One region of the Mesorhizobium sp. CA12 genome, then DNA from elsewhere that is predicted to be linked to it. Evidence: predicted binding sites of a transcription regulator. Region 1 holds the regulator's gene; each other region holds the start of a gene.

Region 1 (10,239 bases):
GCCGGTGGTGCTGTAGAGCGAGCCGATGTCGATGACGTCGGGCCCGACCGTCCCGCTTCGCACCTTCAATTCGTGCGTCTTGCCGGCGAGCTCGAGCCTGGCGGCCGACTCGCGCGTTTTGCTGCCCGGTTCCGGTTTTGTCGCAGCTTCGCTCATTCTCAACTCCTTTTGTTCCTCATGCCGGCAAGGCAATTCCTGCAAACGACACGTCGAAGTCACCGGAATGCGCGAACTCGCCACCGCATTTTAGGAGGTGCGTGCCAGATTGGGCCAAGCCCAATGTTGCACTGCGAAACACACCTTTCAATGCCAATCTTCTTGGGCCAGCTCGCTCCTAATCGATTTGATCTCCAATGCGCGCAAGGCTTTCCTCGCGGCCCAGCACGGCAAGCACGTCGAACACGCCTGGCGAGGTGCTGCGGCCGGTCAATGCGGCTCTCAGGGGCTGCGCTACGGCGCCCAGCTTGTACCCGCCGGCCTGCGCGAAGTCGCGGATCGAAGCCTCGGCCGAGGCGGCGTTCCAGTCGCCCTGAACAGAAGACAATGCGCTATGCGCGCCGCGCAGAATCGCGCGCGCATCCGCGTTGAGCAAGCCCGCCGCCTTCTCGTCCAACGGCAACGGCCGCTCGACGAACAGGAACGCCGCGCCGTCGACCAGTTCCAAAAGAGTTTTCGCCCGCTCCTTGAGGCCGGGCATGGCGGCAAGCAGTTGCGCCTTGCGCCTGTCATCGAGCTTTGCCGCGAGCGCCGGGCCGCCTTCGAGATAAGGCAAGGTGGCGACGAAGATGTCGAACAGCGCCCGGTCGTCCATCTTGCGCATATGGACGCCGTTCAGCGCCTCGAGCTTGGCGAAGTCGAAGCGGGCCGCGCCCTTGTTGACGTCGCCGATGTCGAACCAGGCGATCATGTCCTTAATCGACATCACCTCGTCGTCGCCATGGCTCCAGCCGAGCCTGGCCAGATAGTTGAGCAGAGCCTCGGGCAGGTAGCCCATGGCGCGATATGCCTCGACGCCGAGCGCGCCGTGCCGCTTCGACAGCTTGGCGCCGTCGGCGCCGTGGATCAGCGGGATGTGCGACATCGACGGCACATCCCAGCCCATGGCGTTGTAGATCACCGTCTGGCGCGCGGCATTGGTCAGGTGATCGTCGCCGCGGATGATGTGGGTGACGCCCATGTCGTGATCGTCGACGACGACGGCATGCATGTAGGTCGGGACGCCATCGGAGCGCAGGATGATGAAGTCGTCGAGATCCTTGTTGGGGAAGCGCACCTCGCCCTGCACACGGTCGTTGACGATCGTCACGCCCTCGGTCGGCGCCTTGATGCGGATCGCGCCCTTGACGCCTGCCGGCGCCTCGGAGGGGCCGCGGTCGCGCCAATGGCCGTTGTAACGCGGCGGCAGGCCTTTGGCACGTGCGGCCTCGCGCATCGCCTCCAGTTCCGCCGGCGTCTCGTAGCTGTAATAGGCCTTGCCCATGCGCACGAGCTGCTCCGCCACCTCGCGGTGACGCGGCGCGCGCTCGAACTGCGAGACGGCGTCGCCATCCCAGGAGAGGCCAAGCCAGGTCAGCCCGTCGAGAATGGCAGCCGTGGCGGCTTCGGTGGAGCGCTCGCGATCGGTATCCTCGATGCGCAGTAGCATCGTGCCGCCAGTGTGCTTGGCATAGAGCCAGTTGAACAGCGCCGTGCGCGCCCCGCCGATATGCAGGTAACCTGTAGGCGAGGGGGCAAAACGGGTGACGACCTTGTCGGACATGGAACTCTCGAGGAAGCGCTGAAAAATGCATGTTTCGCGCAGACTTCCACGCGACCGGCGTTCATGTAGCATAGGCGGTCTGGGGCGCAAGGGGCAGACCCGATGGCTGGACGTGGCCGGGGCGCGGAGGAGAGCGGGGGAACGACAGCAGGCGTCAGCGAACGCCTGATGTTTGCTCATGCCGTGCCCGAAGAGGGAACGCCGCTTTCGCTTCCGGCGCCGCGTCCGCCAGCCGGGCTTCTGCCGACCGGCGGCGGCACGTTACCGCCAGCCTCGCCGACAGCCAACGACGGCCGGATCCGCAGACGGCTTGGCCGCGTTTCGCTTCCTGCTCTGCGCCGAAGCGTTGGCACGGCGGCCGCGACCGAGCTCGACCGTGGCGTCGGCTTTCTGCTGGTGCCGGTGTTCCTGGCAGCCGGCGTGATCTGTTACTTCTCGCTGAGCGCCGAGCCGGACCTCTACAGGCCGCTCGCGGCGGTCGCCCTGATGGCGGTCTGCGCGGCGGTCTCGCGTTCCCGGCACAGAACGCACCTTGTCTTCATGGCGGCGTTTTTCTGCGTCTTGGGCTTTCTCGCGGCCAAGGTGGAGACCTGGCGGATGGCGACCCCGATGCTGGGTTCCGAAATCCAGACACGGCTGACGGGCCGCCTCGTCACCGCCGAGGCGATGGCCAACGGCCGTGTCCGGCTCACCATAGATCTGATATCCACGGAGCGTCCGAAGCTGCGCTACGCGCCGGACCGCATCAGGCTGTCGGCGCGCAGGATCCCGTCCGGCATGTCGGCCGGGTCGATGCTGACCGGCTATGCCAAGCTGCTGCCGCCGACAGGTCCGGTTCGGCCTGACAGCTACGACTTTTCCTTCGACAGCTATTTTGCCGGCATCGGCGCCAGTGGCTTTTTCCTGGGCGATCCGAAACTTGTCGCGCCGACCCCGAGTGCGCCAACGGAGGTGCCGTTTGGCGCACGCGTGGCATCGGCCGTAGAAAACGGACGCGAGGGAATTGCCGACCACATCAGGAGCAGCATCGGCGGTTCCGAGGGCGAGATCGCGGCGGCGCTGATCGTCGGCGTTCGTGCCGGCATTCCGGACGAAATCAACGAGTCGATGCGGCGGACCGGCATCTACCACATCATTTCGATCTCGGGACTGCATATGGCGCTGGTCGCCGGCACGATCATGGTCCTGCTACGCGGCGCCTTCGCGCTGTTTCCGGATTTCTCGTCGCGCCGGCCGGTGAAGAAATATGCCGCTGGCATCGCGCTGGCGTCGATCGCCGCCTATCTCGTGATCTCCGGCATCGTGGTGGCGGCCGAGCGAAGCTTCATCATGCTTGGCGTGATGCTGGTCGCCGTGCTTTTCGACCGCGCAGCGCTGACCATGCGCAACCTGGCGATCTCTGCCATCGCCGTCATCCTGGTCTCGCCGCATGAAGTGGTCGGCCCGAGCTTCCAGATGTCCTTCGCCGCCACCGCCGCCCTGGTCGGCGCCTATGCCGGCTTTGCCGACTATCGCGCCGGCAAAACGACCGCGCCGCCGGCAAAGCGTTCGTTTCTCGGGTTCTTATCGCGAAAACTGGCGATTGGAGCGGGTGGCGCCGCCGTGACGTCGCTCATCGCGGGCAGCGCAACATTGTTGTTTGCCATCTGGCACTTCCAGCGGGTGTCGCCGCTCAGCCTGCTGGCCAATCTGGCGGTCATGCCGATCGTCTCATTGGTCGTCATGCCGTTCGCCGTGCTGAGCGCGCTGGCCATGCCCTTCGGCTTCGACGGTCCCTTCCTCTTTGTCATGGGCAAAGGCCTGACGGCGATGATCGCCATTTCGGCATGGATTTCCGAGCGCTCACCGGTCGACGCCGTGGGGCTGATCTCGATTCAGTCGGTGCTGCTGGCGACGGTCGCGCTGGTCATCGCGACCATGGCTACCACTTGGCTGAGGCTTGCCGCCGTACCTTTCGCGCTCGCTGCGCTGCTGGCCATTCCGCACGTCCGCACACCGGACGTGCTTATCTCGGAGGATGCGCATCTGGTGGCGATGCCGATCGGCGGCGGCGAGCTTGCCGTCAATCGCGAACGCTCCAACGAGTTCACCACCGACAATTGGAAACGGGCGCTGAAAGCCGAGGAAATCGTGCCGCCGGAAAGGTTCGCCAAAGATACGCTGGACATTGCCGATCCCGTCGACCTGCCGCCCGGCTCGCCCTTCTATTGCAGCGGCGATCTCTGCATCGGTCGGCATCCTTCCGGCGCGATCGTCGCGCTCGCCGAGACCCGCGACACCGCCCGGCCGGCCTGCGGCTTCGCCGACCTCATCGTCATCAACGACGCCACGGCCTATAACCCGTGCCGCGATCCGCGTGTGCTCGTCGTCACCAAGCGGCAGCTGGCGCGCGACGGCAGCGCCGCCGTTTTCTTCGATCCGCAATCGGCAACCGCGCGGCCAACCGTCCGCTACGCGGTCGTAGAACCATACCGACCCTGGCACGAGCAGCGGAAATACACGCGCGAGGCGAGGGGACTGGCGCCCTATAAGCAGCCGGAAAAACCAGCCGCCGCACCGGCCCAATAGATTGTCGTCCGGGCGAAGAAGGCCGGGCAGTTCTGCTCAGTAGCGGCGGATAAGTCCGACGAGCTTGCCCTGAACCTTGACCCGATCCGGTCCGAAGATCCGGGTCTCATAGGCCGGGTTGGCGGCCTCGAGCGCGATCGAGGCACCCTTGCGGCGGAAACGCTTAAGCGTCGCCTCCTCATCGTCGACCAGCGCCACCACGATCTCGCCCGGGCTTGCCGTGTTGGCATTGCGGATGATGACGGTGTCGCCATCGAAGATGCCGGCCTCGATCATCGAGTCGCCCTTGACCTCCAACGCGTAATGCTCGCCGCCCATGATCATGTCCGGCGGCACCGAGATCGAATGCGTCTGGTGCTGGATGGCGTCAATCGGCACGCCGGCGGCGATGCGGCCCATCACCGGAATGGATACGGCCGCCGCGGCCTCGTCGTCATTGCTTGGTCTCGGAGTGCGCGATGGCGTCGTCGGCTTGACCTGGCGACTGAGATTGCCTTGGCCGCCCTGGATGACGCTTGGCGAAAACTTCTTCGCGGCATTCAGGCCAGGCGCGATCGAGTCGGGCAGGCGCAGCACTTCCAGCGCGCGCGCCCGGTTCGGGAGCCGGCGAATGAAGCCGCGTTCTTCCAGCGCAGTGATCAGCCGATGGATGCCGGACTTGGAGGCAAGGTCGAGCGCCTCCTTCATCTCATCGAATGATGGAGGAATCCCGCTCTCCTTCAGGCGTTCATGGATGAACATCAGGAGTTCATGTTGTTTGCGCGTCAGCATCGGCGGCCCCCACGGGTTCTGAAACCAGAATCAGAAAAACAAACCCAGAACAAACACTATCTGTTCCAGTTGTGTTCCGCAACCGTTTAAAGTTTAGTGAATTTGTTAAGGCTGCCGAAACAATGTCGCATCCGGTGACGGCCGGCTGCCCCTCCTGGGGCAGCGGCATTGATTCCGCTCGATTTTGGAGTTCCCCTTAAGCTGAAATACAACCCGACACGATCACGAAGCAGTGGTTGGGATCACGTCGGCTCGTACCGTAAGCGCGTGGCACCGTGAACGAAACGAACCCAAAATGCCAACGTTGGCGAAGTTCCGATCCGCAGTCTTCGCCGTCTATGGACCAGCTAACATAGGACCAAAGGTTCTTGCCCTGTCGCCGACGGTGGTGAGACAACCCCCTTGGCCAGATCGAAATGGAGCGGCAGCACAATGAGGGGAATTCCTGATCTCGCCGAAGTCGAGGCGATGGATGCCGCGGATCCGCTGCGCGCCATGCGCGATCGCTTCGTCTTGCCGGAAGACGTCATATACCTCGACGGCAATTCGCTGGGCGCCGCTTCGATCGACGCCTTCAGCGAGATCGAGACTGCCGCGAGGCAGGAATGGGCGCGGGATCTCATCCGCGCCTGGAACACCGCCGGCTGGTTCGATATGCCCATCGAGCTGGGTGACCAGCTAGGACGGCTGATCGGCGCGAAACCCGGCCAGACGGTCGTTTGCGACACGACTTCGATCAACATCTACAAGGTCCTGCATGCGGCACTTGCAATGCGGCCCGAGCGTTCGGTGATCGTTGCCGAGGACGACAGCTTTCCGACCGACCTCTACATGGCGGAAGGCGTCGCATCGACGCGGCCCGGCACGGTGCTGCGGCTCGAAGGCGCAGATGCCCCGACGATTGAGGAACTGGTTGACGATCGCGTCGCGGTCATCCTGGTCAACCACGTCAACTACAAATCCGGCCGGCTGCGCGACATGGCGGCGCTCACCCGCAAGGCTCATGAAGCCGGCGCGCTGATCGTGTGGGACCTCTGCCACACGGCGGGTGCGCTGCCGGTTGATCTCGACGGCTCGAATGCCGATTTCGCCGTCGGCTGCACCTACAAGTATCTCAATGGCGGGCCGGGCTCGCCAGCCTTCATCTACGCCGCGAACCGCCACCACCGCGACATTCGCCAGCCACTCAGCGGCTGGTGGGGCCATGCCCGGCCTTTCGCGTTCGAGCAGGGCTACGCCGCGGGCACGGGCATCCGGCGGTTCCTGTGCGGAACGCAGCCGGTGCTGTCGATGCGCGCGCTGAAAGGCGCGCTGGATATCTGGAACGACGTCGACATGACGGCCGTGCGGAGAAAAAGCGTCGCGCTGACGGACCTGTTCATCCGGCTTGTCGAGGCCAGATGCGGCGGCTTCGGTCTTGAGCTGGAGAGCCCGCGCTCACGCGCCGAGCGCGGCAGCCAGGTGTCGTTCGCCCATCCGCATGGCTACCAGGTGATGCGTGCCTTGATCGAGCGCGGCGTGATCGGCGATTTCCGCGCGCCATCCACCATTCGTTTCGGCTTCACGCCGCTCTATGTCGGCTACCGCGATGTCTGGAATGCGGTCGAGGTGCTGCAGGACATCCTGCGCACTGGCATCTGGCAAGACGCGCGCTTTGCCATCAAAACAACCGTTACCTGACTTTCAATCGGCGATGCCGAACAAATGACCTGATCGCGGAGACACCGTTGCTGGGACATCGTATTGTCGACTGGGATGACGCCTATGCAAATGGCGCCAATATCGCGGGCGGCGACCGCTGGCCGGCTGCGTGGGATCGGCCGGCGCGGGCGTTTCGCGAAAGGCTGCTGTCAGAGGGCAGGGCGCGGCTCGATGTTGTCTACGGCGAAGCGCCGCGCAAGCGCTTCGACCTGTTTCTCCCGTCTGCGGCGCCAAGGGGGCTCGTCGTGTTCATCCACGGCGGCTACTGGATGGAGTCGGACAAGAGCTCCTGGTCACATCTGGCTGGAGGCGCGCTCGGCCGCGGCTTTGCCGTCGCCATGCCCTCCTACACGCTGTGCCCGCAGACCAGGATCAGCGGCATAGTCGGCGAGGTCGCTGCAGCGATCGAGAAGGCGGCGGCCATGGTCGATGGTCCGCTGATGCTGACCGGGCACTCGGCCGGCGGGCATCTCGCCAGCCGGATGGTGACCACGGCCTCACCGCTATCATCCGATGTGGCGCGGCGCATACGCCAGGTCGTTTCGATTTCAGGCCTGCACGACCTTCGGCCGCTGATGTTCACAGCGCTGAACGAGACCCTGAACATCGACGAGCCGGAAGCGCGGAGCGAAAGCCCGGCATTGTTGCGGCCTCGACAGGGAGCCTGCATCACCTGCTGGGCCGGCGGCGGCGAGCGTGCGGAATTCCTGCGCCAGAGCGCGTTGCTCGCCAACATCTGGACCGGGCTCGGCGCCTCCACCCGTTCAGTGGTCGAGCCGGACCGACATCATTTCAACATTGTCGATGGCCTCGCCGACCCGGATCATCCCCTGACCCGTACGCTGGTGGACGAATAAGGGTTACGATCGACTTCGTCGACGTATCAGGATCGACTTCGTCGACGCCTAGCGCAGCATGAGCACGCTGCATTCAGCGCCGGCTTCCGCCGCCGGCGCAAAGGGCTCGCGCACGATCAGGCCGTTGGCGTCGGCGAGCATCCGCAGCATCGAGGAGTCCTGGATTCCGAAAGGTATCGCGACCAAGGTGCCGGCGTCCTCGCGCACGACGGCGCGCACATAGTCCTGCCTAAGGTCGTTGGCCCGCATCGCGGTGCCAAGCCGGGCCGTTCGCATATCCTGATGGTGATCGCGGCCACCGAGCCGGGCAAGCAGCGGTTTCAGGAAGAGTTGCGAGCAGACAATGCTTGCCACCGGATTGCCGGGCAGGCCGATGCAGCGGATATGGCCAAGCCGGCCAAACATCAGTGGTTTGCCGGGGCGCATGGCGATTTTCCAGAAATCGAGCTGCATGCCTTCGCCGGTCAGCACGCTATGGACGAGGTCGTGGTCGCCGACCGAGGCGCCGCCGAGCGTGACGATGACATCGGCGTCCGCCTCGACCGCTTTCCGGACCAGCGCGGCAATCGCCTCCTGGCGGTCGGCGGCGATGCCGAGATCGAGCGCGAGCGCGCCGACCGACTGGGCGGCGGCTCCAACGCCGTAGGCATTCGACGAAATGATCTGGTCGGGGCCGAGCGCGCTGCCCGGGGGCAGCAATTCGTCGCCGGTGGCGATGATCGCGACCAGCGGCCGGCGCACGACGTTCAGGGCTGGGTGGTTGGCCGAGGCCGCCAGCGAAAGGGCCGCTGCATCGAGCACGCGGCCCTTTTCGAGCAGCACGTCGCCCTGGCCGAAGTCGAGCCCGCGGCGACGCACATTGCGTCCTTCCGTGGTCGGCTCCGTCACTTCGATCCTGCCATTGCCGAGATCGCGGACGTTTTCCTGGATGACGACCGTGTCGGCGCCCTCCGGCAACGGCGCTCCGGTGAAGATGCGCACGGCCTGGCCTTCCCCGACGGTTCCGGAGAAACCGCGCCCGGCAGGCGCCACGCCGATGACCTCGAGTAGCGCCGGCGCCGAGGCGACATCGGAGAAGCGTGCGGCATAGCCGTCCATCGCGGAGGCATCGAAAGGTGGCTGCGTGCGCAGCGCGACCACCGGCTCGGCCAGCACGCGACCCGCCGCGTCAGCCAGCGGAACGCGCTCGCCCGGCAGAGCCGTCACGCCGTCGAGCAGGCGTTCGAGCGCCTCGGTGACCGGGAGCAAGGCCATTATGAACCTGCCTTGTAGTCGCCTGATTTGCCGCCGGTCTTCTCGACCAGCCGGACGCCGGAAATCACCATCCCGCGGTCCGCTGCCTTGGCCATGTCGTAGATGGTGAGGCAGGCGACTGAAGCGGCGGTCAGCGCCTCCATCTCCACGCCCGTCTTGCCGGTGACGCGGGCGAGCGCGGTGACCTTGAGACCTGGCAAGGAATGGTCCGGCTCGATCTCGACGGCAACTTTGGTCAGAAGCAGCGGATGGCAGAGCGGGATCAGTTCGTGCGTCTTCTTTGCGGCCATGATGCCGGCGATACGGGCAGTCCCCAATACGTCGCCTTTCTTGGCGTCGCCGGCCAGGATCATCTCCAGCGTTTCCGGCTGCATGGAGACAAACCCTTCAGCGACTGCCGTGCGCGTCGTCTCGGCCTTGTCGCCGACGTCGACCATATTGGCTTCGCCTTTAGCGCCAAGATGAGTAAGGGAGACCATCCTCAAACGGCCTCGGCACGCGCCTTGCCGGTGAGCAGCAGTTGCGTGGCGGCGGCCACGTCGGCCTGCCGCATCAGGCTCTCGCCGACCAGGAAGGTGCCGATCTTGCTCTTCTCCAGCCGGCGGCAATCCTGATGCGTGAAGATGCCGCTTTCACTGACCAGCAGCCGATCCGCCGGCACCATGGCCGCCAGCCGCTCCGAGACGTCGAGGCTGGTTTCAAAGGTTCTGAGATCGCGGTTGTTGATGCCGATCAGCCGCGACGAAAGGCGAAGCGCGCGTTGCATTTCGTTTTCGTCGTGCACCTCGACCAGAGCGTCCATGCCGAGCTCGAAGGCGGTCGCTTCAAGGTCCCGGGCAAGCGCGTCGTCGACGCTCGCCATGATGATCAGGATCGCGTCGGCGCCCCAGGCGCGTGCTTCGTAGACCTGGTAGGGATCGAACAGGAAATCCTTGCGCAGAGCCGGCAGGCGCACCGCTGCCCGAGCGGCTGTCAGGAATTCGGGAGCGCCCTGGAAAGACGGGGCGTCCGTAAGCACCGAAAGGCAGGCGGCGCCACCTTGCTGGTAGGCCTGTGCCAATGACGGCGGATCGAAATCGGCGCGGATCAGGCCCCTGGAAGGGCTGGCCTTCTTGATCTCGGCGATCAGCGCGAAACCGCCGTCTCGGCGCTTGGCTTCCAGCGCGGCAAGGAAGCCGCGCGGCGGCTCGGCGTCCCCGGCCTTCGTCTTGATCTCGGCGAACGACACGGCGAGCTTCGCCGCGGCGATCTCTTCACGCTTGTAGGCTTCGATCTTGCGCAGGATATCGGACAAGGGGTCTATCCGTTCGAAATCTCGATGAGCTTGTC
Region 2 (10,239 bases), 210 kb from region 1:
GGGTCTCCTGGTGAAGGCATTCGTGGCCGAAGTGATCGAGGAACTGGACGACGAGGCGCTGGTCGAAGCGCTGGAAGCGCGGCTCGACGGCTGGTTTTCGACGCACGGCTAGCGCCTAACCTTCTCCCCTTGTGGGAGAAGGTGGATTGGCGCGAAGCGCCAAGACGGATGAGGGGTGCTGGAAGGATCGCGGCTTCGGCCGACAAGGACTTCGAGATGGACCAGAAGATCGAAACCACACCATACGACGTCGAGGCGATCCGCCGCGACTTCCCGATCCTGTCGCGCCAGATCTATGGCAAGCCGCTGGTCTATCTCGACAACGGCGCCTCGGCGCAGAAGCCGCAGGTGGTGCTCGACACCATCCAGCACGCCTATTCCCAGGAATACGCCAACGTGCATCGCGGCCTGCATTTCCTGTCGAACGCCGCGACGGATGCCTATGAGAATGCGCGCAAGTCGGTGCGGGGGTTTCTCAATGCGCCGAGCACCGACAACATCGTCTTCACCTCCAACACCACATCGGCGATCAACACGGTCGCCTATGGCTGGGGCATGCCGCGGATCGGCGAGGGCGACGAGATCGTGCTGTCGATCATGGAGCACCACTCCAACATCGTGCCGTGGCATTTCATCCGCGAGCGGCAGGGCGCGAGGCTCGTCTGGGTGCCGGTCGACGATCTCGGCGCCTTCCACATCGAGGAATTCGAAAAGCGCCTGAGCGACCGCACCAAGCTGGTCGCCATCACCCATATGTCCAATGCGCTGGGCACGGTGACGCCGATCAAGGAGATCGTGCGCATCGCGCATGCGCGCGGAATTCCCGTGCTCGTCGACGGCAGCCAGAGCGCGGTGCACATGCCGATCGACGTGCAGGATCTCGACTGCGATTTCTTCGTCTTCACTGGACACAAGGTCTACGGCCCGTCGGGTATCGGCGTGCTCTACGGCAAGAAGGACAGGCTGGAAGAGATGCGCCCCTTCATGGGCGGCGGCGAAATGATCGAGGAGGTGACGGAGGACATCGTCACCTATAACGAGCCGCCGCACCGCTTCGAGGCCGGCACGCCGCCGATCGTCCAGGCGATCGGCCTGGGCGCCGCGCTCGACTATATGGAGAAGGTCGGCCGCGAGCGCATCGCCGCGCATGAGGCGGACCTCAAGGCCTACGCGCATGAGCGGCTGCGCGCCATCAACTCGCTGCGCATCTTCGGCGACGCGCCCGGCAAGGGCGCCATCATCTCGTTCGAATTGCAGGGTATCCATGCGCATGACGTGTCGATGGTGATCGATCGGCAAGGTGTCGCGGTCCGGGCCGGAACGCATTGCGCCCAGCCGCTGTTGAAACGCTTCGGCGTCACCTCCACATGCAGGGCATCGTTCGGCATGTATAATACCAGGGCCGAAGTGGACGCTTTGGCCGAGGCGCTGGAAAAGGCGCGAAAGTTCTTCGGGTGACGATGATGGACGACGTGAGCACCACCGCGGAAAAAGCGCCGGAAACGGTCGCGAACGGCATCGTTTCGGCCTCGGCGATCCCCGCCGACGAGCTGGCGCGGCTGACCGACGACATCGTTTCGGCGCTGAAGACCGTCTACGACCCGGAAATTCCGGCCGACATCTATGAGCTCGGCCTCGTCTACAAGATCGACATCGAGGACGACCGTTCGGTCAAGATCGATATGACGCTGACCGCGCCGGGCTGCCCGGTGGCCGGCGAGATGCCTGGCTGGGTCGAGAACGCCGTCGGCGCCGTCGAAGGCGTGTCCGGTGTCGAGGTCGCCATGGTGTTCGATCCGCCATGGACGCCCGACCGCATGTCGGAAGAGGCGCAGGTCGCGGTCGGATGGTATTGAGGCCCATAACCTTGCGCCAGTCGTAAAACTTCACCATTTTAGGTGAGAATCATTCGGCAGGCCTTGAACCTGCATGGAATGGAGAAGGAAAAAATATGGGACGCTTCGCCGTCATCACGATGACCGAAAAGGCCGCCGATCGCGTGCGCGAGATCGTGGCTGCGCGCGATAGCGCGCATGGCATCCGGCTCGGCATCAAGAAGGGCGGTTGCGCCGGCATGGAGTACACGGTTGACCTTGTGACCGAGCCGAATCCCAAGGACGACCATATTGAGCGCGACGGCGCGCATGTCTATGTCGCGCCGGAAGCCGCGCTCTTCCTGTTCGGAACCGAGATGGATTTCGAGCAGACGACGCTGCGCACCGGCTTCACCTTCAAGAATCCGAACCAGAGCTCGGCCTGCGGCTGCGGCGAATCCGTCGAGCTGAAGCCGGTCGACCTCAAGGCGCTTGCCGAGGCGCGCGCCTCGGCCTGACCAGGCCCGCCAGCGCTTCCACTCAGTCCGGCAGCGCGGCGATGACCACAAGCTCGACGACGAGGTCAGGCTGCGCCAGGGCGGCCACGCCGATCACCTCCGATGGCGGCGGGTTGTTGTAGCTGCAGTGCTTCGGGCAATGTTCGGCAAAGAATTCGTCCAGCACGTCCAGACGAAAGTTGGGTGAGCTGAGAACGCCGCCGGACGGAAAAGGCCCTTTGACGTAGAACGTCACCTTGACCAAATGGTCAAGCGAGCTGCCAAGTTCCTCCAGATCCGACTTTATGTTGGCCAGGATTTCGCGCCACTGCGTTGCCGCGTCGCCGACAGCGCCGCCTTGGTGTTTCGACGGATCGTAGTCGTCGACAGTGGCGGTGTTGCCGGACAGAAAAACATATCCCTTGGCGTCCGAGACGACCGTGCCCTTGCCCCAAGGCATCAAACGATCGCCTTTGAATTTCTTGTGCGTCGTGAGGTTCATTTCTGCCTCCTGTCGCCAGATAATTGTCTCAATGCAATTCCGGGCGGAAAACCGCTGCGCAGTTCTTCTGGAATTGCCCTAATCAACCCACATGCCGGTTCGCTTGTGCCAGTCGGCGATCGATTCCTCCGGATAGACGTCGAATACCTTGTCGTTCTTGCCGACGACCGGCTCGACCCAGTTCGCCTTGTATTTCAGCATCAGATGCACCTTTTGCGGCGGTGTCGGCAGGTCGGTGTCGATCGCCGAGGCGAAGGGGTGAACGAGGTCCGGCCACGTCGGGTCGTAGAGCCAGAGTGCTGCGCCGCATTTCCTGCAGAAATTGCGCTCGCCGGTCGAGACCTCGCAATGCGGATGCTCGTCGTCCTCGATCTCGGCGCGATAGACGCCGAGGCTGCGCTTGCCCCTTATGTTCATCGTCTCGTAGTCGGCGCCGAGATTGATGGCGAACCCGCCGCCGCCCTGCTGCTTGCGGCAGATCGAGCAGTAGCAGAGCATGAAGGGCACAGGCGTGTGGCTCTCCACCTCGAAGCGGACGGCGCCGCAGCGGCAGGAGCCTTTGAGCAGGACAGGCATGGCGGGAACTCCGTTTTCAGATTTCAACCTGTCAGCATGCTTTTGGTTGCGGCGATGACAAGGCCGGTGACGGATGAGATGATCGCGGCATGGACAATGCGCGTCTTGAAGAACTGTTCGAAAGCCTTCGACCGATCGCCATCCGAAAACTGTTCGGCGGCAAGGGCATCTATTGCGACGGCGTCATCGTCGCGGTCGTCGTGCGCGACGAGCTGATGCTCAAGGCGGACGAGGAAACAATTCCCGACTTCGAAGCCGCCGGCTGCAAGCAATGGACCTATACCGGCTCGCGCCACGGCAAGGAGGTGGCGATGCCATATTGGAGCGTTCCCGACGAGGCCTTCGATGATCCTGACGAGATGGCAGTGTGGGCGCGGCGGGCTTATGAAGCGGGACGAAGGGCGGGGAAGCAATCCGGGTGAGGGGGCCTTCGCCGCGCGTGCCTATAACGCCTTGGCGATCTCCGCCGCCAGCCGCGCATTGTTCTCGACCAGCGCGATGTTGGTCTTGAGGCTGCGACCGCCGGTCAGCTCCAGGATCTTCGACAGCAAAAACGGTGTCACCGCCTTGCCGGTGACGTTGAGCGCCTCGGCAGCCTTTTGCGCGGCCTGGATGTAGCCGTCCATCTCGGCGGCCGGGATTTCGTCATTCTGCGGCACCGGGTTGGCGACGAGGATGCCGCCGCCCAGGCCCAGCGCTTGGCGCGTTCTGTAGAAATGCGCGATGTCTTCCGGCGCATGAAGGGTCAGCGGCGCGCGGAAGGGCGACTGCCTCGACCAGAAGGCGGGCATCGTCTCGCAGCCATGGCCGATAACCGGCACGCCGCGCGTTTCCAGCACTTCCAGCGTTTTCTCGATGTCGAGGATCGCCTTGGCGCCAGCCGAGACGACGATGACCGGCGTGCGCGCCAGCTCGTCGAGATCGGCCGAGATATCGAAGCTTTTCTCAGCGCCCTTGTGGACCCCGCCGATACCGCCGGTGGCGAACACTTTTATGCCGGCCATATGCGCGGCGATCATGGTCGCGGCGACAGTGGTGCCGCCGGTGCGCGTTTGAGCGACCGCGAAGCCGAGATCGGCGCGCGACAGCTTCATGGCATCGCCCGTCATGGCAAGCGATTCGCGCTCGCCGTCGGAGAGGCCGATCTTGATGCGGCCCTCGACCACGGCGATCGTCGCCGGTACCGCGCCGCCATCGATGATGATCTGCTCGACCTTGGCAGCCATGGCGCCATTGTCGGGGTAGGGCATGCCGTGGGTGATGATGGTGCTTTCCAGCGCCACCACGGGCCGGCCGGCGGCAAGCGCCTCCGCCACCGGCGGATGGATATCGACGAAGGGGCGGGCGGTGTCAGGCGTCATGGCTGTCTCCGATCCGAAGGGATTGCTTCGGCAGTGGTGGCCCTATGCCACTTCCCGCGGCTCCGGCACAAGGGCAAGCGCCTGCGTGAAGGTGGCGATCGTGAAGGACGGCACGGCCTGCGGGCTCTCTATGGCGAGCATCGCCGCGGCAAGGCCTTCGCGCAGCGCGGCGCGCAACGGCAGGCCGCGCAGCAAGGCGGCGACGGTTGCGCCGGTCAAGGCGTCGCCGGCGCCGGTCACGTCGGCCACCTTGCGCGGCGCGGGCGGATCGATCTCGAAGATTCCGGTGTCGTCGAAGCCCAGCACCGGAGCGCTGCCGGACGTGACCACGCCGGTGTCCAGGCCTGCCCGCCTGAGCGCGTCGACGAGGGCCTTGCCGGATGGCTCGGCGCCGACCAGCGCGGCGGCCTCGCGACGGTTCATGAAGAGCAGCGACAGATCGTCGAGCAGCGGCGCCAGGCGGACGACCTTGGCCGGCGAAACGGCGATGGCGAAGACCGGCCGACCGCCGGCAAGCGCCAGCAGGCGCTCCAGCGCGGCCGTGGGCAGGTTGGCGTCGCACAGGATAGCGTCGGCGGCTTCGATCGCCTCGCGCACCTTGGCGCGTCTTATTTGCTTGGGAAAGGCAAGATCGTAGAGCGCCATGTCGGCCAGCCCGACGATCAACTCGCCCTCGGCGTCGATCAACGCCGTGTAGCTCGGCGTCGTGCGGTCGAGGAACACTACCGAAAGGTCGGTTATCCCGGCGTTGTCAATCGCCGAGGCGACTGTGTCCGCCGCAGCGTCACCGCCACGCACCGAGATCAGCGAGGCCGACACGCCGCGCTTCACCACGCTGCGCAGCGCGTTGAAAACCACGCCGCCGACGTCCTCGCGCATGATGCCGGGATTCGAAGCCGCGGGCACATAGACGCCCGAGACCTGGCCGCGCCGGTCGATATGGGCGCCGCCAAGCGCCAGGATTGTTGGGGATGTCGGCATTTCGGGTCGGTGACTTTCGTTGATCGTGCGGCCGCGCACACTAGGTTTCTGCGCGTCGCCCTGCAATCGGGGTCGCGATTCGGACGGCCGGATATCGAAATCTCTTCTGGACCCGTGGTTGCACTCCGCACCAGCCCTGGTGAGACAAAAATAGAACAAATCCAGATATTGATTATTTTTCAGATATTTGTTGCCTCTTGCCAAATGAGAACAAAAAAGGTACAAAACAAGCAGGGATCACGGATTGTCCGGCCTTCATTGACGACCAAGGGGTGATGTATCATGGCTCAGAATTCTTTGCGGCTTGTAGAGGATAAGGCAGTGGACAAATCAAAGGCTCTGGACGCGGCGCTGTCGCAAATCGAGCGCGCGTTCGGCAAGGGCTCGATCATGCGGCTCGGCGCCAACGAGCAGGTGGTCGAGATCGAAACCGTGCCGACCGGCTCGCTCGGCCTCGACATCGCGCTCGGCGTCGGCGGCCTGCCGCGCGGCCGCATCATCGAGATCTACGGGCCGGAAAGCTCGGGCAAGACGACGCTGGCGTTGCACACGGTTGCGGAAGCCCAGAAGAAGGGCGGTATTTGCGCCTTCGTCGATGCCGAGCACGCGCTCGATCCGGTCTATGCCCGCAAGCTTGGCGTCGACCTCGAGAACCTTTTGATCTCGCAGCCCGACACCGGTGAGCAGGCGCTGGAGATCTGCGACACGCTGGTGCGTTCGGGCGCCATCGACGTGCTGGTCGTCGACTCGGTGGCGGCACTGACGCCGCGCGCTGAAATCGAAGGCGAGATGGGCGATTCGCTGCCCGGTCTTCAGGCTCGCCTGATGAGCCAGGCGCTGCGCAAGCTGACCGCCTCGATCTCGCGTTCCAACACCATGGTCATCTTCATCAACCAGATCCGCATGAAGATCGGCGTCATGTTCGGCTCGCCCGAGACGACCACCGGCGGCAACGCGCTGAAATTCTACGCCTCGGTGCGCCTCGACATCCGCCGCATCGGCTCGGTCAAGGACCGCGACGAGGTCGTCGGCAACCAGACCCGCGTCAAGGTGGTGAAGAACAAGCTGGCCCCGCCCTTCAAGGTGGTCGAGTTCGACATCATGTATGGCGAGGGCGTGTCGAAGACCGGCGAGCTGATCGATCTCGGCGTCAAGGCCGGCGTCATCGAAAAGTCGGGCGCCTGGTTCTCCTACAATTCCCAGCGCCTCGGCCAGGGTCGCGAGAACGCAAAGCTGTTCCTGCGCGACAATCCCGATACGGCGCGTGAGGTCGAGCTTGCGTTGCGCCAGAATGCCGGACTGATCGCCGAGAAATTCCTCGAGAATGGCGGCTCAGAAGGCGGCGACGACGGTTTCGAGGACGAAGCCGGCGCCCTGTAAAGTGCGTTTGCGCTTGGGATTTTGCGCTCCGGCGACCCGAGGGCGCCCGAGGATAGTTGGTTGGCTTAGCCGGAGTTCGGCCACAATCCTGGTTTATCGCCTTATGCTTATGTAATCGAGTTCTTGTATTGCGTAACCGAACCGCCGGCCTTCGTGCTGGCGGTTTTGCGTTTCGCAGGCAGCGCTGAGCCGCCGCTCGTCCGCCGATCGGCCCAAAGCGCGTCGCGCTGCAATGAATTCAGGCAATGCGCTTTGGTCCATGCTTGTGCCTGTCGTTTTCCCAAAACCGCTTGCGCAGTTTTGAGCGACACGCCTGTTTTGCGTGTTTCTGGACAGGCACAAGAGCTATCGCTAAAAGGCCAATCTATCTTCTGAAACACCAAAGCCCATTTGCCGCCGGCCGGGCCGGCGGTTCTTGCGAAAAAGGCAGTATGCAATGAGTGGCGTGAACGACATCCGGTCGACATTCCTCGACTACTTCCGCAAGGAGGGCCACGAGATCGTCGCCTCCAGCCCGCTGGTGCCGCGCAACGATCCGACGCTGATGTTCACCAACGCCGGCATGGTGCAGTTCAAGAACGTCTTCACCGGGCTGGAGAAGCGCCCTTATTCGCGCGCCGCGACCGCGCAGAAGAGCGTCCGCGCCGGCGGCAAGCACAACGACCTCGACAATGTCGGCTACACGGCGCGCCATCTCACCTTCTTCGAGATGCTCGGCAATTTCTCGTTCGGCGACTATTTCAAGGAGCGCGCGATCGAGCTTGCCTGGAACCTGATCACCAAGGAATTCGGTCTGCCGAAAGACAAGCTCTTGGTCACCGTCTATCACACCGACGACGAGGCGGCGGGTTATTGGAAGAAGATCGCCGGCTTCTCCGACGACCGCATCATCCGCATCCCGACCTCCGACAATTTCTGGGCGATGGGCGACACCGGCCCCTGCGGCCCGTGCTCGGAAATCTTCATCGATCGCGGCGAGCACATTTGGGGCGGACCGCCCGGCAGCCCGGAAGAGGATGGCGACCGGTTCCTGGAATTCTGGAACCTGGTGTTCATGCAATACGAGCAGGTGAGCAAGGAAGAGCGCATCGACCTGCCGCGTCCCTCGATCGACACGGGCATGGGCCTGGAGCGCATGGCCTCTATCCTGCAGGGCGTCGAAAGCGTCTTCGAGACCGACCTGTTCAAGCATCTGATCGACGCAGCGTCCTCGGCGCTCGGGCAGGGGCCAAGCCAGGAGAACGTAGCGTCCTACCGTGTCATCGCCGATCATCTGCGCTCAACCTCGTTCCTGGTGGCCGACGGGGTTCTGCCATCCAATGAGGGGCGCGGCTATGTACTGCGCCGCATCATGCGCCGCGCCATGCGCCATGCGCAGCTGCTTGGCGCCAAGGAGCCGCTGATGTGGCAGCTGGTGCCGGCGCTAGTGCGCGAGATGGGCCAGGCCTATCCCGAGCTCGTGCGCGGCGAGGCGCTGATCACCGAAACGCTGAAGCTTGAGGAAACACGCTTCCGCAAGACACTAGTGCGCGGCCTCGGCCTGCTTTCGGACGCGACCGAGACGCTGCACGCCGGCGACATGCTGGACGGCGAGACGGCCTTCAAGCTCTACGATACCTATGGCTTCCCGCTCGATCTGACGCAGGATGCGCTGCGCCAGCGCAGCATCTCGGTCGATATCGCCGGCTTCACCGACGCGATGGAGCGGCAGAAGGCCGAGGCGCGCGCGCATTGGGCTGGCTCGGGCGAAGCCGCGACCGAGACGGTGTGGTTTTCCGTGCGCGAAAAGACCGGCGCGACCGAATTCCTCGGCTATGAGACCGAGCAGGCGGAAGGCATCGTCCAGGCCCTGGTCAAGGACGGCAAGACCATCGACAGCGCGAGGCAGGGCGATGCGGTCGCCGTGGTCGTCAACCAGACGCCGTTCTATGGCGAATCCGGCGGGCAGATGGGCGACACCGGCGTGATTTCCGGCGATGGTTTTTCAATCGAGGTGTCGGACACGCAGAAGAAGGCCGATGGTTTGTTCGTGCATCTCGGCAAGGTGGCTAAAGGCACGATCAAGACGGGTGATGCCGTCGAGCTGAAGGTCGATCATGCCCGCCGCTCGAGGCTGCGCGCCAACCACTCCGCGACGCATCTCATTCACGAGGCGCTACGCGAGGTGCTGGGCACCCATGTCGCGCAGAAGGGCTCGCTGGTTGCGCCCGAAAGGCTGCGCTTCGACATCTCGCACAATAAGCCGATCTCGGCCGATGAGCTCGAGGAGGTCGAGCGCATGGCCAACGAGATCGTCGTGCAGAACAGCCCGGTGACGACGCGCCTGATGTCGGTCGACGACGCGATCGCCGAGGGCGCCATGGCACTGTTCGGCGAGAAATACGGCGACGAGGTGCGTGTCGTGTCGATGGGCACCGGCCTGCATGGCGCCAGGGCAAACCGGCCTTATTCCGTCGAGCTTTGCGGCGGCACGCATGTGAAATCGACCGGCGATATCGGCCTGGTGCGCATCCTGTCGGATAGCGCGGTGGCGGCCGGCGTGCGCCGCATCGAGGCCCTGACCGGCGAGGCGGCACGCAGGCATCTGGACGAGCAGGACAGGCGGCTGAAAGCCGCGGCGGCGACCTTGAAGATCGCGCCGGCCGATGTGCCGGCTCGCGTCGAAACATTGCTTGAGGAACGCAAGAAGCTCGAAAAGGAACTCAGCGAGGCGCGCAAGAAGCTGGCGCTTGGCGCCGGCCCGGCCGTATCCGATGCTCCGCCTACCAACGAGACCGTCGCCGGCGTCGGCTTCCTCGGCAAGGCGGTCAGCGGCGTGGCGCCGAAGGACCTGAAGCCGCTGGCGGACGCCGGCAAGAAGACGCTCGGCTCCGGCGTGGTCGTCTTTGTCGGCGCCGGCGAGGACAACAAGGCGAGCGTGGTCGTCGGCGTCACCGACGATTTGACCGGCCGCTTCAGCGCCGTCGATCTCGTGCGCGTCGCGTCCGCCGCGCTTGGCGGTCAAGGCGGCGGCGGTCGGCCCGACATGGCGCAGGCCGGCGGCCCCGACGCCTCCAGGGCCAATGATGCCATTGCGGCGGTGAAGGCGGCGCTGGAGGCGGCGTGACAGTCTAGCAACTCGTCTGGGG
Region 3 (10,239 bases), on a different contig from region 1:
TTGCCAAACGCTTTCAGTCAACCGACTTCGATGGTCACGGCAGGAGACTTCCATGACATCCCGTAGAGATCGCGAATGCTCTCGAGCCGCGACTCACCGTAGCTGGCCCACAGTAGTTGTTTCCTAAGCACTTCGCTGCCGTCTTTTCCATCGAACATGGCAAAAGCGGCTCCCTGGAGTCTCTTATCGAGATTGGAGCTGACAGCCGCCGCGAATTCCTTCCGCTCCCGGCCAGAGTACTCGGCGACGAACGCTGCAAGATTGGCGACGTGCCTGTTGAGCCCGCTGACCACCACAAACTGATAGGCTTTCAACTCTTCGGCAAGGTCGGCTGCAAGGAGCGGAACCACATCGTCCACAGCACCTTCCGCCACCCATGCAAGGATATTTTTTTCATAAGCAAGACCAGACAGCGCCTTGTGCCGTAAAGCATAGAATGCGGTCTTGAGTTTGAGTCTATGACCGTCATCGAAGGCAATGACATAGCCTTCGATGCCCTCTTCGCTTCGGGCAATCGTAACGAAATCCCTTGTCGGAGTCGTCATCTGAAGCGACGGGATCAGCGGCACGTCGAATTGATCGGCCAGCGATTGAAGCTCCTGATGGGTTGAGTAGCGCCCGGTCCGGTTGTCACGAGCGGCCAGCAGCGTCAGCGACGGCTGATCATAGGCGATGACGACCCTGTTTTCGGGCGACGTGAACTCGAACAGCGCCGTGATGCCTGCTTCGACGGCCCATTTCGAGAGGCTGCGAATGTCCTCGTCGGCATGCTTCAACGCGGCGCTCGATTGCGCCGTGACGCCCATTCGGGTCATGAACACGAGTTCACCGCGAACGACGCAGGGGTGAACCATCGAGCCATCGAGCTTCGACAAAACGACATGAGGTACTGTCCAGTCGATGTCTTCCGGACGCTGCCTCTCCCCAAGGTTGAAGAATTTGTGAAACGGCCGGGCAATGAGTCGCCCGTCCTTGTCAAACTTCAAGCCACGGCATTCAAGCGCCATCGGGCTGCGGAACGTATCGTCGCCCACAAATCCATATTCGATAACGTCATAGTCATCGAAGCGGGTCAGAAAGAAACCGATGTTCCCCTGAATGTGCGGCAGAACATCGGCTACGGTTTCGATTACCGGGAACATTGCTCGCTCCAAATAAAAAGGCCGCTCCCGATGAAGCGGCCTGACGAGTGGATTGCTGTGTGAAGCTATCTTCGACAATGCCGCAAGCGCGCGCGACGTTCGGACTCGGCCGCGACCGATCCTGAGTTCACTTCGATATTGATCGCAAAAAGGCACATGTCGATTACTCATGCAAAAAGAAGCGCACTTAAGAAACCAAACTATTCTGGAAGTCAATCCGGGCGCTGAGTTTCACAGACTTACCGCGCCAGTTCCTTCAGGCCGAAGCGGATCAACTTCGAAGCGTCGGCACCCTCGCCGGCTGATTTCAGCGCCGCGGCAACCGCGTTCGCCGCGATGTCTCGCGAATAGCCGAGATTGACGAGCGCCGAGACCGCATCGGTGATCGGTGCGGCCGCGACACCTTCGCCAAGCTCCTGCTTGAGCCCGATCGTACCGCTGGCCGCGCCCGCATAGGCCGGCGCTTTGGTGCGCAGTTCGGTGACGATGCGTTCCGCCACCTTCTTGCCGACGCCTGGCGCTCTGGAAACCATGGCAATGTCGCGCAGCGCGATCGCGTTCGCGAGGTCGGCCGGCGCCAGCGTCGATAGGATGGCCAGCGCCACCTTGGCGCCGACGCCCTGCACATTGTTCATCAGAAGGCGGAACCACTCGCGCTCCAGCCCGGTCTGGAAGCCATAGAGCCGGATCATGTCCTCGCGCACATAGGTCTCGATGAACAGCACCACCGCCTCGCCGGGCGAGGGCAGCGCGGCCAGCGTTCGCACCGAGCAATGGGCGACATAGCCGACGCCGTGCACATCGATGAGGCAGCTATCCTCGTCGATCTCGTCCAACGTGCCTTTCAGCTTGCCGATCATGATTGTCCCCTCACGCCAGCGCGGCCATGCGGTAGGCTGTGCTCGGGCGGTGATGCGCATGGCAGATGGCGATGGCCAGAGCGTCGGCGGCGTCGTCGGTGTCGAAGACAGCCTTCGGCATCAGCACCTTCACCATCATGTGGATCTGCTTCTTCTCGCCGTGGCCGACGCCGATAACAGCCTTCTTGACCGCATTGGGCGCATATTCGGCGACCACCAGCCCGGCGCGCGCCGGCACCAGCATGGCGATGCCGCGCGCTTGGCCGAGCTTCAGCGTCGCCGTCGCATCCTTGTTGACGAAAGTCTGCTCGACCGCTGCTTCATGTGGCATGGCCTGGTGCAGCACCTCGGCCAAGCCGTCATGCAGCTGGCAGAGTCTTGTCGCCAGCGACTCCTTCTCGTCGGACCGCACCGTGCCGGATGCGATGAAGCGCAGCGAATTGCCCACGCTGTCGATAATACCCCAGCCGGTGCGCCTCAGGCCCGGATCGATGCCGATGATGCGAATCGCTTCCCCCATGCGCCAAGTCTAGCCGTGGCGACAAGCGATGCCAGCAAAATGTGAACAAACCGGAAACAATTGCAATCTCGGCTATGCGCCGTTTCCGTAAAACAGCGAGATGCCTAATTCGTCACGCGGCGGATGGTTTTCGACAGCCGCGTGAGAAATGCCGGCCTGGACGATGCGACCAGCTTCCACGCCAGGACTGCATTGCCCATGCGCCGCGGCAGGATTCCGATGCAAAGGAACCAGGCCGCCAGAGCAGCCCGCCGCCGCCAGGATGCGTTCATTTCCAGGCTGGCGGCGGCGCCCGCTCTTGCCAGTCCCAGCCGGGAGTCGGTGGCGACCGGATGCTGGGGCTCGTCGACGCAGAGCGAAGCCAGCCGCTCTTCCAGATGCACTGGATCGCGAAGGCCGGCATCCGGCGGCACGGTCAAGCCGATCTCGGCCGCCCGGCCGGACAAGGCCTCGAGGCGCCGGAAATCATGCTGCACGCGCCAGCGCGCTCGCTCGGCAAGCTTTTCGGCAAAGATCGAATGATTGGAGCCGTGGATGCGGTAGGCGCCAAGGCAGGTATCGATGGATTTCACCTCTCCGTGCAGCGGCGCCAGCGTTGCGAGATAGCCGTCGGCGCCTTGCCGGAAATCGCTTTCAGGCATCGGCATTATCGTTTCCAGGGCTTCGCGGTCGAACGCCAGCCCGCTTGTTACCGTCGTACGGTACCGCCCTTTGCGCAGCAATTCCGGCACGACGTCGCCTGAATCGAACGGCTGTTCCGGTGGTGGAAAGACATCCTTGATATGCTGGTCCTCATCAACGAGATGCAATCTGAATTGCGCCTGGGCGACATCCGCATCCCACTCGTCCAACACCTCTGAAACGGCGTTCGGATAGAGATAGTCGTCGGCGTCGAGGAAAAGGACGATCTCCCCGGTGCTCGCCTCGAACCCGGTATTGAACGCAGCCGCATGTCCGCCATTCCTGCGCCTCAGGCACGGACGGATTTTGTCGCCGTAGGATTCGATTACGGCCACCGATGCATCCGTCGATGCGTCGTCGACGACCACGACCTCGACATTTCGGTGGTCCTGCTCCAACGCGCTGTCGATGGCGCGTCCTAGAAACTGTTCGTAATTGTAGTTGGGGATGATGATCGATACCGGGATGCGGTCCAATGGCGAATGCACGGGATCAAGCCTCGCAATCTGCTTTGGTCACAGTGACGGTGGTTTTCTTGCAGAACCGGCTCGGCTCGACCCGGCTGCGGCGAACGGCTCCAACTAGGGGCCTATCGCTTCAAGGCAAGTGTGATCTTTCCCGCGAAGGCCGGCATGGCCTTCAATACGGCGATGGCTGCCGCAGGTTCGACGAGCGGCCGGAGTCGCAAGCGTTGAACTGCAGCCAAAGCCACGGCCAAATTACCGCCCAATCAAGGATATGCCGCTACCGCTATCGTTTTTTTGCAAACGCGGTTTCAGCCGCGCGCGAACGCCGTATTCAAAAGGCTGATCTGGTCGGACACCGGGTTGGCACGCCGACCGGGCGCGTGCGTCTCGCTGATGACGCCGCCATAGATTTCCTCGTCCATGCGCCGCACCAGCGACTGCAGGCGCAGCGAGCGCGTCACGAGGTCCAGAAAATCCTTGGGGAGCTCGTTCCAGCCAAGCGCCTCGTCATGCGCGGAGGCGGTGTCGAGACGCACCTTGGATTTCTCCGAAGCCACCTGGTCGCGCGTCATCTCGCCGGAATTCGCCGCCCGCTGCAAAAGCAGCCAGGAGGCGACCTGCATAAGCCTTGTGGTCAGCCGCATCGATTCGGCCGCATAGAGCGTCGCCGCCGTGCGCGACAATTTCTTGGCTTCGAGCCTGCCCTTGCCATCAAGATATTCGGCGGCCTGTTCGACCAGCCCCATGCCTTCCTGGTAAAGCGGCTTGAAGGATTGGGAGAAAACCCGGCGCTCCGCCAGTTTTATGGTTTTCGCGCTGCCCTTCGAAGGCTCGTTCATCGATACGCCCCTGCACTGCCGCAAGCCGATTCGGCATCCTTGCCGACGCGGCCCGCACCCTAAATGACTGAGGCTTGAAAATGCGCTTCGATGCCAATGAAGGCAAGCGCATGTTTAACAAACGGTTAACGCCGGGCCGCTTCCGGCCATCCGCAAGCGGATGGCATCAGCCAGCCGGCAGCGGATAAAAAAAGAGCCGCGGATAAGGCGGCTCTCAGGAGTTTAACAGGGAGGCGTCAAACAAAGTGGCTCCAACCACTCGGTAAGAATCCAGCAAAACTGGATGGGTGTAGTAAACGCCTGTAAAGCTTAATGAACCCTTAACGCGGCGGCGATTTTTTAAGCGAACGCGCGTTCCTGTGCCGGAACAGGACAGCGGCTTCGCCGCCCGGATCGTCCGAGCACCGGATTTCGGGCGCCGATCATGGCGCCGTAACATGTTTGCTGCTGCCGCGGCATCGTTCCGAAACACGCGCCACGCAAAAGGCCGCTCCACAAAGGCGGCGCGCAAATCCGCGCCGCTTGAAATCAGGCAGGATATCCGGAGCAAACCATGGATTGGTATTCGATCGTTAAATTTCTTCACGTCGTCTCGGCTATTTTGTGGGTCGGCGGCGGCTTCGTGCTGTTCCTGCTCGGCGTGCTGGCCGAGCGCGCCGGCAACATCGAGAACAAGCTGCTGGCTATACGCGCCAGCGGACAGCTCGGCGGCCGGTTCTTCGCGCCGATGTCGATGCTGACGCTGGTCTTTGGCCTCATCATGTGCGGCTTCTGGGTCGGCTTTGCCGACCTGTGGATCGTCATCGGCCTCGTCGGCTATGCCACGACCTTCTCGATCGGCATGCTGATCTTCAAGCCGACCGGCGAGCGCATGGGCGCCATGATCGCCGAGCAGGGCGTGACGCCGGCCGCCCTCTCCATCGGCCAGCGCATGATGAACTGGGCGCGCCTCGATTATGCGGTGATGCTGGTGATCATCGCCGACATGGTGCTGAAGCCCACTCTGCACGACGTCGGCATTCTTGCCGGCATGGCGATGATGGTCGCGCTGGGCGCCGCGCTCGCCTTCGGCGGCAACCGCCAGATGGTGCCGAGCGCTGCGTGACATTAAGGCGCTCGCCCGAAGGCGCGTTGAGATTCAGGTCAGGCCGAGTCGAAAGTGGTGATTTCCGAGAACCGGAGCGGAGCGTACTTTAAGTACGTGAGCACCGGAAGCGCAGGAAATCGCCATTTGCAGGCCGGCCTCACCTGAATATCGACGCGCCTCACATCAGGCCGGCAATGCCGTCCCACAGCAGCTTGACGGCGACCACCGCGACGGTGGCGTAGGTGAACGGATAGAAGATCTCCGGCCGCATGCGGCGCACCAGCCACGCACCGGCGATGGTCGACAGCGGCGCCAGCGGCATCAGCACCGCCGAAGCGGTGAGATTGGCGGTGTCGAACTGGCCGAGCGCGAAATAGGGGATGAGCTTCAGCGCATTGGTGGCGGCAAAGAAGATCGCCGCCGTTCCCGACAGCACTTTCGGATCGAGCCGTATCGGCAGCGCATAGACCTGGAAGGGCGGGCCGCCGACATGGGCGACGAAGCTGGTGAAGCCGGCGACAGCGCCCCAGAAAGCGGCGGCAATGCGGTTCGGTTCCGCCACATGATCGGCGCCGTGACGGAACTGCAGGTAGATCCAGCGCAGCACGAACACCAGCGCGACGGCGCCGACGATCAGCCGCACCATCTCCTCTGTGACCAACGCCGCGGTCAGCCAGCCGAGCCCGATGCCGGTGACGGCGCCGGGCATCATGTCAACCAGCATTCTGCGGTCGTAGACGCCCCACCAGGTCCACACTGAAACCACGTCCATCAGGCACAGGATCGGCAGCAGGATGGCGGCCGCCTGAACCGGCCGGATGGTCAGAGCCATCAACGGCACGCCGACGAAACCGACAGCGCCGCCGAAGCCGCCTTTCGACAGGCCGACAAGGATCACCGCCGGAATGGCGGCAGCATAGAACCACGGGTCGCTGAGCAGGCCTGACATCGGCAAAGGAAGGTTGGAGAAGGCGGGAATTAAGCCATAGCGCAGAACAGCGCCGCGGGGATAGTCATTAATGCCGGCGCCGCTATTGCCGGCCCGATATCGACGTGCGTGACGATGCTCGTCCAGTCCTCATCCGCCGCATAGCCGACTGTTCAAGCCGCTCCCTTTGCTCTATGCCGCAATGCAACCATCTTCGCCCGGCATAGGCGAAACCGGGATCGAAGGCCAATGAACGAAGCAACTCCTCCCAACCGCTGCCGCATCGTGCTGATCGCGCCGCCGCTCGTGCCGGCGGAGCAAATCTGCGCGGCGTTCGACGGTGGCGACGTCGCCTCGTTGATCCTTCCCGACAACGGCATGGACGATGCCTCCTTCCAGGCCTTCGCCGAAAGGATCGTGCCGATCGCTCAAAGTGCCGGCGTCGCCGTCATCATCGCCGGCGACAGCCGCATCGCCGGGCGCGTCCAGGCCGATGGCATCCATGTCGAAGTGAAGCCCGCGGAACTCGCCGAGACGATCGAGCGCGTGGCCGGCAAGATGATGGTCGGCGCCGGCGGCGCCAAGACGCGCGACGAGGCGCTGGGCCTCGGCGAGGAGCGGCCCGACTATATGTTCTTCGGCCGTTTCGGCTATGACAACAAGCCGGAGCCGCACCACCGCAACCTCGCGCTGGGCGAATGGTGGGCGGAGATGATTTCGATCCCCTGCATCGTCATGGCCGGCTCCGAGCTTGCCTCCGTCGAGACGGTGGCCGCGACCGGCGCCGAGTTCGTGGCGCTGTCCAGCGCCGTCTTTGCCGACGGACGCGACCCGCGCGCCGCGATCGCCGCCGCCAACGCGTTGCTCGATGAAACCGCGCCGCGTTTCGAGGACTGACATGCGCCTGCGTGGCCTTTGCCTGACGGTTCTGGCCGGCTTGTTTGCGCAGGCCGCGATGGCGGCTGAGACCGTCCCCCTGCCGCAGCCGCGGCCGGAGACGAGCGCACCTGACAAGAGCGCACCCGACGCAACCAAGCCGGATGCAAGCACGCCGGATAAGGGCACGCCGGATAAGGGCAAACCGGACACAGCCGCGCCGGACGCCGGCGCGCCGGATCCGAACAGGTTCGGCACCGGCGCGCATATCGATAAGCCGATCCAAAACGCCTTGCCGCAACCGGCGACCATGACGCCGCCATCGGCCGACGCCGTCAATCCCGACCGCTTCGGCGCCAAGCAGCCGGACGCCGCCTACGGCGCCTTCCAGCGCGGGCTTTACAAGACCGCCTACAACCTCGCCATGGAGCGAGCCAAAAACGGCGATCCGGCGGCTGAGACGCTCGTGGCCGAAATCCTGTCGCGCGGGCTGGGTGTGCCGCTCAATCCAGCCGAGGCCGCGAAATGGTATGCGCTGGCCGCCGAACAGGGCGTGCCGGAGGCTCAGTTCCAATATGCGCTGGCGCTGCTGGACGGCCGCTATGTGAAAAAGGACGAAAAGGCCGCTTTCGCGCTGATGCAGGCCGCGGCCGAGGCCGGCAACCGGCTTGCCCAGTTCAACTTCGCCCAGTTGCTCGTCCAGCAGGATCCCGGCGACGACGGCCTTGTCAAGGCCGCCGCCTATTACGAACGCGCCGCCGCCACCGGACTTGCCGATGCGCAATATGCGCTGGCGCAGCTCTACGCCAATGGCGTCGGCGGCAAGCCGCATGACGACGCCCAGGCGCGTCTTCTCCTGGCACAGGCCGCGAGACAGAACTACGACACCGCGCAGATCGACCTCGCCGCCTGGATGATCGAGGGACGCGGCGGCGGGCGCGACCTGAAATCGGGCTTTGCCTGGATGAAACGGGCGGCGGAAGGCGGCAACGTCGCCGCCCAGAACCGTCTCGCCAAGCTCTATATGAGCGGCATCGGCACCGATCCGGACCTGATCCTTGCCGGCGCCTGGTACATCGTCGCCCGCCGCGCCGGGCTGATCGATCCGCAGATGGACGATTTCCTGCAGGGCCTCGACGACGATCAGACCAAGCAGGCGCTGCAGAAGGCAAATCGTCTGCCTTGACGCATGGCGTCACGGACAGCATGTCCGGACCGCCTTGGGCTCCCTCCCTTGCTACTACGTGCAATTTGTGGTCTTGGAGGCGCCAAAGCGCGACCCGCGCCAGAAAAATCTCATTCCGGATCAGTTCATCATGGCCAAGATCAGTGGCAACGAAATCCGTCCCGGCTATGTCATCGAGCACGATGGCGGGCTTTGGGTGGCGGTCAAGACCAACACCGTCAAGCCGGGCAAAGGCGGCGCCTACAATCAGGTCGAGCTGAAGAACCTGATCAACGGCACCAAGCTCAACGAGCGCTTCCGCTCGGCCGAGACCGTCGAGCAGATCCGGCTCGACCTGAAGGATTTTTCGTTCCTCTACGAGCAGGGCGACGCGCTGGTCTTCATGGATACCGAAAGCTACGAGCAGCTTGAGCTGGCGAAAGATTTCGTCGGCGAGCGCGCCGCCTTCCTGCAGGACGGCATGATGGTGACGGTGCAGCTTTACGAGGAGCGCCCGATCGGCATTTCGCTGCCCGACCAGGTGACGCTGGCCATTACGGAGGCCGACCCGGTGGTGCGGGGCCAGACGGCCGCCTCCTCCTACAAGCCGGCGGTGCTGGAGAACGGCATCCGCGTGCTGGTGCCGCCCTTCATCTCGGCCGGCGAGCGCATCATCGTCGACACCAACGAAATCACCTACGTGCGCCGCGCGGATTAACGGCAAGAAAGCAGGAAGAAAAAATGGCGCGTTCCGCTCTCCTCAACGTCATGGTCCAGGCTGCGATGAAGGCCGGCCGCTCGTTGTCGCGCGACTTCGGCGAGGTGCAGAACCTGCAGGTCTCGATGAAGGGACCGGGCGACTATGTCAGCCAGGCCGACCGCAAGGCCGAAGAGATCGTCTTCGCCGAGCTTTCCAAGGCGCGGCCGGGCTACGCCTTCCTGATGGAGGAGCGCGGCGCCGTCGAAGGCGAGGACGCTCAGCACCGCTGGCTCGTCGATCCGCTCGACGGCACCACCAACTTCCTGCACGGCATTCCGCTCTTCTCGGTGTCGATCGCGCTCGAGCGCCAGGGCCAGATCGTCGCCGGTGTCGTCTACAATCCGGCGATGGACGAGCTCTACACGGCCGAGCGCGGCGGCGGCGCCTTCATGAACGACCGGCGGTTGCGTGTTGCCGGCCGCTCCAAGCTGACCGACGCGGTGATCGGCTGCGGCGTGCCGCATCTCGGCCGCGGCCAGCACGGCAATTTCCTGATCGAGCTGCGCAACGTCATGGCCGAAGTCTCCGGCGTCCGCCGCCTGGGCTCGGCGGCGCTCGACCTTGCCTATGTTGCGGCCGGACGCATGGATGGTTTCTGGGAGACCGGCCTGTCGTCCTGGGACGTCGCCGCGGGCATCCTTCTGGTGCGCGAAGCCGGCGGCTTCGTCTCCGACATGGATGGCGGACAGGGCATGCTGGACAGCGGCGAGGTCGTCGCCGGCAACGAGCTCATCCAGCGCGCGTTGCTGAAAACCGTGAAGAAGCCATTGGCTGCTCGCTGACCAATGCATGTCGCCCAGAAGTGTGCAGCGGTTCTGGGACAACGACATGCATCAAAACAAAAACTTAGAGCGCGTCGCCTCAATCCGGTCCAGCGCGACGCGCTTTAGGGCGTTCTTTGCGTCGAAAGGACG

Evidence for each region. The regulator LexA, encoded in region 1, represses DNA repair genes until DNA is damaged. The targets are predictions, from matches to a motif close to TGTTCNNNNTGTGTTCNG.
Region 2: recA (recombinase RecA) is a predicted target of LexA. The motif match lies at 5,938-5,955, and genes of this name have one in related genera.
Region 3: ruvC (crossover junction endodeoxyribonuclease RuvC) is a predicted target of LexA. The motif match lies at 2,564-2,581, and genes of this name have one in related genera.

Annotation. Positions count from the first base shown of each region.
Region 1 covers NZ_JAIUHT010000001.1:835,968-846,206, forward strand. Annotated here, with positions in the region: gene gltA (citrate synthase) at 1-156, opposite strand, end outside; gene gltX (glutamate--tRNA ligase) at 335-1,759, opposite strand; gene LB520_RS04030 (ComEC/Rec2 family competence protein) at 1,862-4,327, shown strand; gene lexA (transcriptional repressor LexA) at 4,364-5,098, opposite strand; gene kynU (kynureninase) at 5,531-6,778, shown strand; gene LB520_RS04045 (alpha/beta hydrolase) at 6,826-7,656, shown strand; gene glp (gephyrin-like molybdotransferase Glp) at 7,705-8,910, opposite strand; gene moaC (cyclic pyranopterin monophosphate synthase MoaC) at 8,910-9,389, opposite strand; gene trpC (indole-3-glycerol phosphate synthase TrpC) at 9,392-10,204, opposite strand; gene trpD (anthranilate phosphoribosyltransferase) at 10,210-10,239, opposite strand, start outside.
Region 2 covers NZ_JAIUHT010000001.1:621,045-631,283, forward strand. Annotated here, with positions in the region: gene sufD (Fe-S cluster assembly protein SufD) at 1-112, shown strand, start outside; gene LB520_RS02940 (cysteine desulfurase) at 217-1,458, shown strand; gene LB520_RS02945 (SUF system Fe-S cluster assembly protein) at 1,464-1,856, shown strand; gene sufA (Fe-S cluster assembly scaffold SufA) at 1,952-2,332, shown strand; gene LB520_RS02955 (RidA family protein) at 2,355-2,813, opposite strand; gene LB520_RS02960 (GFA family protein) at 2,892-3,389, opposite strand; gene LB520_RS02965 (TfoX/Sxy family protein) at 3,479-3,811, shown strand; gene LB520_RS02970 (pseudouridine-5'-phosphate glycosidase) at 3,833-4,750, opposite strand; gene LB520_RS02975 (carbohydrate kinase family protein) at 4,793-5,731, opposite strand; gene recA (recombinase RecA) at 6,014-7,111, shown strand; gene alaS (alanine--tRNA ligase) at 7,548-10,217, shown strand.
Region 3 covers NZ_JAIUHT010000003.1:304,243-314,481, forward strand. Annotated here, with positions in the region: gene LB520_RS07975 (RNA ligase) at 18-1,142, opposite strand; gene ruvA (Holliday junction branch migration protein RuvA) at 1,382-2,002, opposite strand; gene ruvC (crossover junction endodeoxyribonuclease RuvC) at 2,013-2,522, opposite strand; gene LB520_RS07990 (glycosyltransferase family 2 protein) at 2,627-3,691, opposite strand; gene LB520_RS07995 (DUF1465 family protein) at 3,979-4,509, opposite strand; gene LB520_RS08000 (DUF2269 family protein) at 5,063-5,614, shown strand; gene LB520_RS08005 (sulfite exporter TauE/SafE family protein) at 5,775-6,545, opposite strand; gene LB520_RS08010 (thiamine phosphate synthase) at 6,774-7,421, shown strand; gene LB520_RS08015 (tetratricopeptide repeat protein) at 7,423-8,586, shown strand; gene efp (elongation factor P) at 8,717-9,283, shown strand; gene LB520_RS08025 (inositol monophosphatase family protein) at 9,307-10,107, shown strand.